DNA from 2 places in the Stenotrophomonas sp. Steno-C15 genome. Region 1 is predicted to be linked to the other one. Evidence: predicted binding sites of a transcription regulator. Region 1 holds the regulator's gene; the other holds the start of a gene.
The links. Region 1 encodes HrcA, which represses chaperone genes, less so after heat shock. Its sites were predicted from a motif close to TTNGCACTCNNNNNNNNNGAGTGCNAA; they were not measured.
Positions count from the first base shown of each region.

Region 2: the regulator HrcA is predicted to act here: its motif matches at 1,103-1,129, upstream of AC06FB_RS08715 (co-chaperone GroES).

Region 1 is NZ_JBWJPF010000002.1:4,584-9,929, reverse strand. It holds gene AC06FB_RS01980 (LysR family transcriptional regulator) at 1-819, shown strand, start outside; gene recN (DNA repair protein RecN) at 863-2,524, opposite strand; gene hrcA (heat-inducible transcriptional repressor HrcA) at 2,639-3,703, shown strand; gene grpE (nucleotide exchange factor GrpE) at 3,767-4,282, shown strand; gene dnaK (molecular chaperone DnaK) at 4,489-5,346, shown strand, end outside.
Region 2 is NZ_JBWJPF010000008.1:76,435-81,780, forward strand. It holds gene groL (chaperonin GroEL) at 1-687, opposite strand, end outside; gene AC06FB_RS08715 (co-chaperone GroES) at 769-1,056, opposite strand; gene AC06FB_RS08720 (endonuclease) at 1,369-3,159, shown strand; gene cutA (divalent-cation tolerance protein CutA) at 3,228-3,566, shown strand; gene AC06FB_RS08730 (protein-disulfide reductase DsbD family protein) at 3,563-5,346, shown strand, end outside.

The sequences.
Region 1 (5,346 bases):
ACGCCCTCGGCGGTCAGCAAGCTGGTGGCGCGGCTGGAGCAGCGGCTGGGCACGCGCCTGCTGCAGCGATCCACCCGCCAGCTGCAGCTGACCCCGGAGGGCTGCGCCTTCTACGAGCGCGGGCTGCGCGTGCTTGCTGACCTGGAAGAGGCCGAGCGCTGTGCGAGCGCGCATGCCGAACCGCGCGGGCGGCTGCGGGTGAATGCCAACGTGCCCTTCGGCCAGCATTTCCTGCTGCCGTTGCTGCCCATGTTCCTGCAGCAGCACCCGCAGGTGGGGGTGGATCTGACCCTGACCGATGAAGTGATCGATCTGCTCGAGCAGCGCACCGATGTGGCCGTGCGGGCCGGTCCGCTGAAGAGTTCCAGCCTGGTGGCACGACGGTTGGGGGCGACGCGGATGATGATCGTGGCCTCACCCGGCTATGCGCAGCGACACGGTCTGCCTGGCAACGTCGACGACCTGCAGACGCACAACCGGCTGGACATCGGCCATGCGCGGGCGATGCAGGGGTGGCCGCTGCTGCAGGGCGGCCAGGTGCTGCGCGTGCCCACCAGCGGCAATGCGCGCGCCAGCAACGGCGATGCCCTGCGGCAGCTGGTGCTGGGAGGGCTCGGGCTGGCCCGGCTGGCCGCGTTCCAGGTCAGGGACGACATAGCGGCCGGGCGGCTGCTGCCGGTGCTGGAAGAGGCCAATCCCGGCGATCTGGAAGAGGTGCACGCGGTATTCCTGGGGCAGGGTGGCTATCTGCCGCTGCGGGTGCGTGCGTTCCTGGATTTCCTGGTGGAAAAGGTGGATCTGGCGCGGCCGCTGGGGTGAACCTGCGGTGGGACGGACCGGGCGTCGCTCGGCGCCGCCGGCGTCAGACCTGCAGCAGCTTGCGGGCGGCGGCGCGCGCTTCCTTGCTCACTTCGACGCCACCGAGCATGCGTGCCAGTTCTTCCTCGCGTGCCTTGAGGTCCAGCTTCTCCACCGCACTCTGGGTCATGCCTTCCACCGGTGCCTTGCTGACCCGGTAGTGGGCATGGCCCTTGGACGCGACCTGCGGCAGGTGGGTCACGCACAGCACCTGGCGCTTCTCGCCAAGGGCGCGCAGTTTCTGGCCGACGATGTCGGCCACCGCGCCACCAATGCCCGAGTCGACTTCGTCGAACACCATGGTCGGCACGGCGTCCAGGTCGAGCGCGGCCACTTCGATTGCCAGCGAGATGCGCGACAGTTCGCCACCCGAGGCCACCTTGCGCAGGGCGCGTGGTGGTTGACCGGCATTGGCCGCGACCAGGAACTCCACGCGTTCGGCGCCCTGCGGGTCGGGCTTGCCGCCGTCCTGGGGTTCCAGCTCGATCAGGAACTGGCCACCGCCCATGCCCAGCTCGGCGATGATGCCGGTGGTGGTGGTCGACAGCGCGGCCGCCGCACTGCGCCGGCTTGTGGTCAGTGCTTCGGCCTGCACCCGCCAGGCGGCCGCGGCCTTGTCGATCTCGCCGGCCAGGCGCTGCAGCCGTTCGTCGGCGCCGCGCAGCTGCTCCACTTCGGCATGCATGCGCTCGCGCTGCGCGCCCAGTTCGTCCATCGGCACGCGATGCTTGCGCGCAAGGTCGTGCAGGCGGCCGAGACGGCGCTCGTTCTCCTCGAACTGCTCGGGGTCGGCATCCAGGTCGTCGTGCACGCGGTCGAGCAGGGACAGGGCTTCGTGCAGCTGGATCGACGCGTTTTCGATCAGGCTGTCCACCTCGCCCAGGCGCGGGTCGTGTTCGATCAGCCGGGCCAGTTCGTGCCGCACCTGCTGCAGCTGATCCAGCGCCGAGCTGCCCTCGTCGCCGTTGAGCTGGTTGCTGGCGGCCTGGCAGGCGGTCAGCAGCGCGCTGGCATGGGCCTGGCGCCGATGGCTGGCGCCCAGCGCGAGGATCGATTCGGGCTCCAGATCCTCACGGTCCAGTTCGCGCAGCTGATGCTCGAGGAAACCGATACGGTCACTGACGTCGCCCTGCTGCGACAGCGCCAGGGATTCATCGACCAGTGCCTGCCAGGCGGCTGCGGCGCGGCGGACCTGACGGCGCTCTTCCTCGTTGCCGGCATAGGCATCGAGCAGGGCCAGCTGGGAAGGACGCGCCAGCAGGGCCTGCTGTTCATGCTGGCCGTGGATTTCCACCAGCAGCGCGGCCAGTTCGCCCAGCTGGGCGAGGGTGACCGGGCGGCCGTTGATCCAGGCCCGCGAACCGCCGTCGGCGCGGATCACGCGGCGCAGCTGGCACTGGTCCTCATCGTCCAGCTCGTTGTCGGCCAGCCACTGGCGTGCGGCCTGCAGATGCTCCAGCGCGAACTCGGCCGACAGCTCGGCACGGGCGGCACCGTGGCGGACCACGCCACTGTCGGCGCGCAGGCCGGACAGGAAGCCCAGCGCGTCGACCATCAGCGACTTGCCGGCGCCGGTCTCGCCTGAAACCACGGTCATGCCAGGCCCGAATTCAAGTTCGGTAGCGCGGACGACGGCGAAATCCTTGATCGATAGGTGTCTGAGCATGGGTCTGGGGGTATCTGAGCCGCGCAACGCTAGCACGCGCACGCGGGCGGTCCAATGGCTTGCCAAGGTGATCCGGCGCCATTATCTAGTCTCCGTGTCTCACAGGTTGATTCCATGCACGGTTCCGCCGACCAACTCGCCCCGCGCGCGCGCCATCTGCTGCGCACGCTGATCGCGCGCCACATCCAGGATGGTGAGCCCGTGGGCTCGCAGACGCTGGCGCGCGTGGCCGGGCTGGAAGTCAGCCCGGCCACCATCCGCAACATCCTCGGCGACCTGGAGGACCTGGGCCTGCTGGCGTCGCCGCATACCTCCGCCGGGCGGATCCCGACCGCGCATGGCTACCGGGTGTTTGTCGACAGCCTGCTGCAGATGCAGCCGCCGGGCGAGGGCGAGCTGGCCCGCTTGCGCCAGGAACTGGCCGGTGGCGGCAGCACCCAGGCCCTGCTCGGCAGTGCCTCCGAGCTGCTGTCGGCGATGAGCCACTTCGTCGGCGTGGTCAGCGCGCCGCGGCGCGAGCAGTTCGCCTTCCGCCAGATCGATTTCGTGGCGCTGGACGGCCGCCGGGTGCTGGCGATCCTGGTGTTCGCCGACAACGAGGTCCAGAACCGGGTGATCGAAACCCGCCAGGACTTCGCGCCGGGCCAGCTGGAGCAGGTCGCCAATTACCTCAACGCCCATTTCGCCGGGCTGCCGCTGGCGGAGATCCGGGCGCGCCTGCTGCTGGAGCTGCGCGATGCCCGCTCCGAGCTGGAGCAGCTGCTGGCGCACAGCATCGAACTGGCCGAGCAGGCCCTGCAGCCCGCGGCCGACGACATGCTGGTGGCGGGCCAGACCCGCCTGATGGGGGTCCAGGACCTGTCCGACCTGGAGCGCCTGCGTGAACTGTTCGAGCTGTTTTCCAGCAAGCGCGAGATCCTGCAGCTGCTGGAGCGGACCATCCAGGCCCCGGGCGTGCGCATCTTCATCGGCGAAGAGACCGGGATGATGCCGCTGCAGGGCGTTTCGCTGGTGACCGCCCCGTATGCGGCCAACGGGCAGGTGCTGGGCGTGCTGGGGGTGATCGGGCCGAAGCGGATGGCCTACGACCGCATGATCCCGCTGGTACAGGCCACCGCCGACGTGCTGGGCGCGGCCTTTTCACCGACCGGGCGCGGATCCGGTGCCGCGGACGCTTGAAACGCAGCATCCCGCCCACACTAGGGTGGGTGGAGGCGGGGAGTGACCGCCAGGGACCCAGACATGAACCACGAACATCCAGATTTCGAATCCCAGCAGAGCGCCGCCGACGCGGCCGCCGCAGCAGGCGTCAATGACGAAGTGGAGCGCCTGCGCGCGGAAGTCGAGCAGGTCAGGGCCGATGCGCTGCGTGAGCGCGCCGACCTGGAGAACCAGCGCAAGCGCGTGGCCCGCGACATCGAGCAGGCCCGCAAGTTCGCCAACGAGAAGCTGCTGGGCGAACTGCTGCCCGTGTTCGACAGCCTGGATGCCGGCCTGAAGGCCGCCGGCGACGACCCGCACCCGCTGCGCGAGGGCCTGGAGCTGACCTACAAGCAGCTGCTGAAGGTCGCCGCCGACAACGGCCTGGTCCTGATTGACCCGACCGGCCAGCCGTTCAACCCGGAGCACCACCAGGCGATCAGCCAGGTGCCGGCCCCGGACGCCGCCCCGGGCAGCGTGGTGACCGTGTTCCAGAAGGGCTATCTGCTCAACGAGCGCCTGCTGCGGCCGGCGCTGGTGGTGGTGGCCGCCGACTGAGCGGTCGATCCGGGAGCGGCCGCCGGGCATGGCCCGGCGCTACCCCCGGATCGTCATCGCCGGGCCATGCCCGGCGAACCTTGAACGGCTGAACACAGCGTTCGGGAGATGGCTTGAATGTTCCACGAGCCTCCCCCACATCCCATTCATCCACCGGCCGAGCGGCCGGACTGACATCCACACAGCATTTCTCAGGAGTCTCCCCCATGGGCAAGATCATTGGTATCGACCTCGGCACCACCAACTCGTGCGTGGCGATCATGGACGGCGGCAAGGCCCGCGTCATCGAGAATTCGGAAGGCGATCGCACCACCCCGTCGATCGTCGCCTACACCAAGGACGGCGAAGTCCTGGTCGGTGCCTCGGCCAAGCGCCAGGCGGTGACCAACCCGAAGAACACCTTCTACGCGGTGAAGCGCCTGATCGGCCGCAAGTTCACCGACGCCGAGGTGCAGAAGGACATCGCCCACGTCCCGTACAGCATCCTTGCCCATGACAATGGTGATGCGTGGGTGGCCACCAGCGACGCCAAGAAGATGGCGCCGCAGGAAATCTCGGCCAAGGTACTGGAGAAGATGAAGAAGACCGCCGAGGATTTCCTCGGTGAGAAGGTCACCGAAGCGGTCATCACCGTGCCGGCCTACTTCAACGACAGCCAGCGCCAGGCCACCAAGGATGCTGGCCGCATCGCGGGCCTGGACGTCAAGCGCATCATCAACGAGCCGACCGCGGCCGCGCTGGCCTATGGCCTGGACAAGGGCGACAACAAGGATCGCAAGATCGTTGTGTACGACCTGGGCGGCGGTACCTTCGACGTCTCGGTGATCGAGATCGCCAACGTCGACGGCGAGAAGCAGTTCGAAGTGCTGGCCACCAACGGCGACACCTTCCTGGGCGGCGAAGACTTCGACAACCGCGTCATCGAGTACCTGGTGGAAGAGTTCAACAAGGACCAGGGCATCGACCTGCGCAAGGATCCGCTGGCCCTGCAGCGCCTGAAGGACGCTGCCGAGCGTGCCAAGATCGAGCTGTCCAGCGCCCAGCAGACCGAAGTGAACCTGCCG
Region 2 (5,346 bases), on a different contig from region 1:
GTTGGAGATCTTCTTGTCGTGCAGCAGGATGAACGGCTCATCCAGGTCAGCGGTCTGCGACTGCTGGTTGTTGATGAAGTACGGGGACAGGTAGCCGCGGTCGAACTGCATGCCCTTGACCACGTCCAGCTCGTTGTCCAGGCCCGAGCCTTCTTCAACGGTGATCACGCCTTCCTTGCCGACTTCCTTCATCGCGTTAGCGATGATCTGGCCGATCGACTCGTCCGAGTTGGCCGAGATGGTGCCGACCTGGGCGATCGCCTTGTCGTCAGCGGTCGGCTTGGAGATGTTCTTCAGCTCGGTGACGGCAGCCACGACGGCCTTGTCGATACCGCGCTTGAGGTCCATCGGGTTCATGCCGGCAGCAACGGCCTTGGCGCCTTCGCGGATCAGGGCCTGGGCCAGCACGGTGGCGGTGGTGGTGCCGTCGCCGGCGTCGTCGTTGGTGCGCGAAGCAACTTCCTTCACCATCTGCGCGCCCATGTTCTCGAACTTGTCAGCCAGTTCGATTTCCTTGGCGACGGAGACGCCGTCCTTGGTGATGGTCGGGGCGCCGAAGCTCTTCTCGAGCACGACATTGCGGCCCTTCGGGCCGAGGGTGGCCTTGACGGCATTGGCGAGAACGTTGACGCCGCGCACCATGCGCGAACGGGCGTCTTCACCGAAACGGATATCCTTGGCAGCCATTGCAATTACCTCATTGGTCGCGCCGGGCCGTGCCCGGCGGCTGGGATGTGGGGATCAGGTTGAAACAGGTCGCGGCGGGGCTCAGCCGATGACGGCGAGCACGTCGTCTTCGCGCAGGACCTTGTACTCGACGCCTTCGCTCTTGTACGAGCTGCCGGCGTACTGGCCGTAGATGACCTTGTCACCGACCTTCAGCGACGGCGCGCGCACGCTGCCGTTGTCCAGCGGCTTGCCGGGGCCGACGGCCACGACTTCACCCTTGGTGGACTTTTCCTTGGCCGAGTCGGGGATGACGATGCCACCGGCGGAGATTTCGTCGGCTTCGATCGGCTTGACCACAACGCGGTCGTGCAGCGGCTTGATGCTCATAGGAGACCTCTTAAGTGATTGATTGGTCTAAAAAAGTCCGGCGATGTTAGCACTCGCACCAGGCGAGTGCCAGAACCGCACGTGAAGAAACCCGACAAGGTCGGGAGCACGGCAGAGATGGAGCCCCCCGGGAGGCTTTCAAGGGGCGTCGCGAAAAAAGTTTCCGCGCCGGACGCTGCGGCAGTGCGGTGGGGTGGCCCCGAATTAGGTGACCAACGTCGCACTGTCAGATATCTGACGTTCATTTACGACAAAGTGTCACTGGATCGGCCTTAGGCTCGGCCGCGCATTCCCAATCACAAGGAGTCGTCGATGCGATTGCTGTCCCCGCTCGCCACCGCCTGCGTGCTGGCCCTGGCCACCGCGCCGGCCCAGGCCGAGGTCTTCATCAACGAACTGCATTACGACGACAGCACCGCAGCCGGTGACGTCGGCGAGGCGATCGAGGTCGTGGCCACCGCCGGCGAGGATCTGTCCGGCTATCGGCTGTATCTCTACAACGGCAGCACGCCGTCGGCCGCTTCGGTGTACGCCAACACGGCCGTCCCTGCCGGCAGCGCCGCCGGGTGCGGCAGCGCCACCCTGGCCGTGGTCAGCTATCCGACCAACGGCATCCAGAACGGTCCCAACGACGGCATCGCGCTGGTCGACGCCAGCGGCAAGGTGGTCCAGTTCCTCAGCTATGAGGGCACGATCACTGCCTCCGGCGGTCCTGCCGCAGGCATGACCAGCCAGAACATTCCGGTGGCCGAGACCAACAGCACGGCCCCTGGCACCTCACTGCAGCTGACGGGCAGCGGCAGCCAGTACGCCCACTTCACCTGGGCCGAATCGGCGACGCAGACCTTCGGCAGCTGCAACAACGGCCAGACCTTCAGCGGTGGGGGTACGCCCGGTCCCAATACGCCGCCATCGGTGTCCACCACCACCCCCGCCCAGGGCAGCAGCACGTTCCCGGCCGCGGCCGATCTGGAAGTGGTGTTCAGCGAGACGGTGAACCTGGCCAGCGGCGCCTTCGCGCTGAGCTGCGGCGCCTCCGGCAGCGTACCGCTGACCCACCCGGCCAGCGGCAGGAGCGTGAAGCTGTCCACCAACACCGCGCTGGTGGCCGGTGAGGCCTGCCGCTTCGACATCCGCGCCGCGCGCATCACCGACCTGCAGGGCGCGCATCCGGCTGCCGACAGCCGCATCGCCTTCACCGTGGCCAGCGCCACGGGCAACCCCGATCCGGGCAATCCCGGCGTACCGGCGGGCTACTACTCCAGGGTCAACACCTCCAGCCCGAGCCAGCTGCGCTGCTCGCTGCACGCGACCATCAAGGGCCACACCGCCTATCCGTACAGCGGGTCGGGCACCAGCACCTGGACCATCCTGGAGATCGCCGACGAGGATCCGAACAATCCCAACCGCATCCTCGATGCCTATCGCAACCGCAGCTACGCCAAGGTCAGCGATCGCGCTGGCACGGGCAGCGGCCTGACCTACAACCGCGAGCACACCTGGCCGAACTCGCTGGGCTTTGCCAGCACCACCGGCGACAAGGGCCTGCCCTACGCGCCCTACACCGACACCCACATGCTGTACCTGACCGATGCGCAGTGGAATGCCGACCGCGGCAACAAGCCGTTCGGCAAGTGCGATGCCAACTGTGGCGAGCGCGCCACCGAGGCCAACAACGGCCATGGCGGCGGCAGCGGCGGCTACCCGGGCAATTCCAACTGGGTGCGCACGCCGGACGGCAACACCGGCACCTTCGAGGTGTGGGGCCATCGCAAGGGCGACATGGCGCGCGCGGTGATGTACATGGCGATCCGCTACGAGGGCGGCAAGGATGCAGCCACAGGCCAGTCCGAGCCGGACCTGGAGCTGACCGACGACCGCAGCCGGATCGTCAGGACCAGCAGTTCGCCGGCCTACATGGGCCTGCTCTCGACCCTGATCGACTGGCATCTGTCCGATCCGCCGGACGACGCCGAGCGCGCGCGCAACGACGTGATCTACAGCTTCCAGGGCAACCGCAACCCGTTCATCGACCACCCCGAGTGGGCGACGCCGGCGTTGTTCACCTCGGCCAAGCCGGCGACCTGCCAGCTGGCCAACTGACCGCGCAACGCAGCGGTCCATCGCCGCCGCCGGACCTTGATCCGGCGGCGGCCCTATACTCGACGGTCATGCCGACCGTCGATCCCGTCCTGCTGCTGTTGACCACCTGCCCGGACCGGGCCAGTGCCGAGCGCATCGCGCATGCGCTGGTCGGCGAGCGCCTGGCCGCCTGCGTGACGCGCCTGGAAGGGGCGCAGTCGACCTACCGCTGGCAGGGCGAGGTCACTACCGATGCCGAGCTGCAGCTGCTGGTGAAGACTACGGCCAGCCGCGTGGAGGCAGCGATGGCACGGATCGTCGAACTGCATCCGTATGAACTCCCCGAGTGCATCGCGGTCGAAGCCCGGGCCGGACTGCCGGCCTATCTGGATTGGATCCGGGCGCAGACCCGGGAGGACACCGCTTGATGAATCTGTTTGCCCGTGCCGCCGCGCTGTGCGCCCTGCTCTCGCTGGCCCTGCCTGCATTCGCCCTGGACGAGAAAGATCTGCTGCCGGTGGACCAGGCGTTCGCGCTGACCGCCAGTGCGCCGGAGCGGAACCAGATCCAGCTGCAGTTCAAGATCGCGCCGGGGTACTACCTCTATCGCCACCGCACCAGCGTCAAGGCCGACCCGGCCTTCAATGCCGGTGCGCTGCAGATGCCCAGCGGCACCAAGCACCACGACGATTTCTTCGGCGAGGTCGAGACCTACCGCGAACGCCTGCAGGTTTCGCTGCCGGGCGCCCCGACGGATGCGGCCGGCACCCTCAGCCTGGAAGTGCGCTACCAGGGCTGCGCCGATGCCGGTGTCTGCTACCCGCCGCAGAAGCGCGTGGTCCAGGTGACACTGCCCGGTGGTGGCGGTGGCGCCGCAGCCGCCCTGCCAACCGCGCGGGTCACCGGCGTGAGCGCGTTCAACACTCCGCTTGCCGGGGCCGGCAGCGGTGGTGGCCTGCGCCTGCCCGGCAGCAGCAACAGCCAGGCGCTTCCGCTGCCCTCCGAACAGGCCTTCGGCTTCGACGCGATCGCCAGCGATGGCAACACCCTGCTGCTGCGCTTCAGTCCCGCGCCGGGCTACTACCTGTATCGCGATCGCACCTCGCTGAAGCTGGAAGGCAGTGCCGGTGTGCTGGCAGATGCGCCGCGCTGGCCCGCCGCGCAGTCGCATCGCGACGAGCACTTCGGCGATGTGTCGGTGTACTTCAACCAGGTCGAAGTGCCGCTGCCGCTACGCCGCACGGTGACCGACGCGGTGGACAGCACACTGGTGGTGACCTTCCAGGGTTGCCAGACCGATGGCATCTGCTACCCGCCGATGACCCGCCGGGTGAAGCTGTCGATCCCCGCGGGAAAGATCAGCGCCCACGCCGGCCAGCCTGCGCCACGCAGCGAAATGATCCGACCGCTGCCGGCGGGCAGCGCCGCACCGCGCGAGGCGGCCAACGGCACCCCGTTGCGCCTGCTGCCGACCGTGCCGAACAGCGAACCGGCGCGTGCCGATGTGGCCGGCGCGCAGGCAGGGTTCGCCGCCGATGCGCGGGGCGACAACGCGCTGCGTACCCGCCCGCCGGCCACGACCCCGGATCCGGACCGTTCGTTCCTGTGGGTGCTGCTGCTGGCACTGGCCGGTGGTCTCGTACTGAACCTGATGCCCTGCGTGCTGCCGATCCTGTCGCTGAAAGTGCTGGGCCTGGCACAGAGCGGTGAGAGCGCCGAGCGCGCCCGCAGCCACGCCATGTGGTACACGCTGGGCGTACTGGTCGCCTTCGCGGTGATCGGCGCGCTGATGGTCGGCCTGCGCATGCTTGGCAATGCGGTGGGCATCGGTTTCCAGCTGCAGCACCCAGGCGTGGTCGCGGCACTGGCCTACATCATGTTTGCGGTTGGCCTGAGCCTGTCCGGCGTGTTCACCCTCGGCGGTGGCCTGGGCAACCTCGGCCAGTCACTCGCCCGTCGCAGCGGTCCGGCCGGCGATTTCTTCACCGGTGCGCTGGCCTGCGTGGTCGGCAGCGCGTGCGTCGGTCCGTTCATGGGAGGCGCGGTCGCCTATGCCTTCGTTGCCACGCCCGTACAGGCGATGGCCGTGTTCCTGTTCCTGGGTCTTGGCCTGGCCCTGCCGTTCCTGCTGATCGGCTTCGTGCCGGCGCTCGCGCGGCGCCTGCCCAAGCCCGGCCCGTGGATGGAAACGCTCAAGCACGTGCTGGC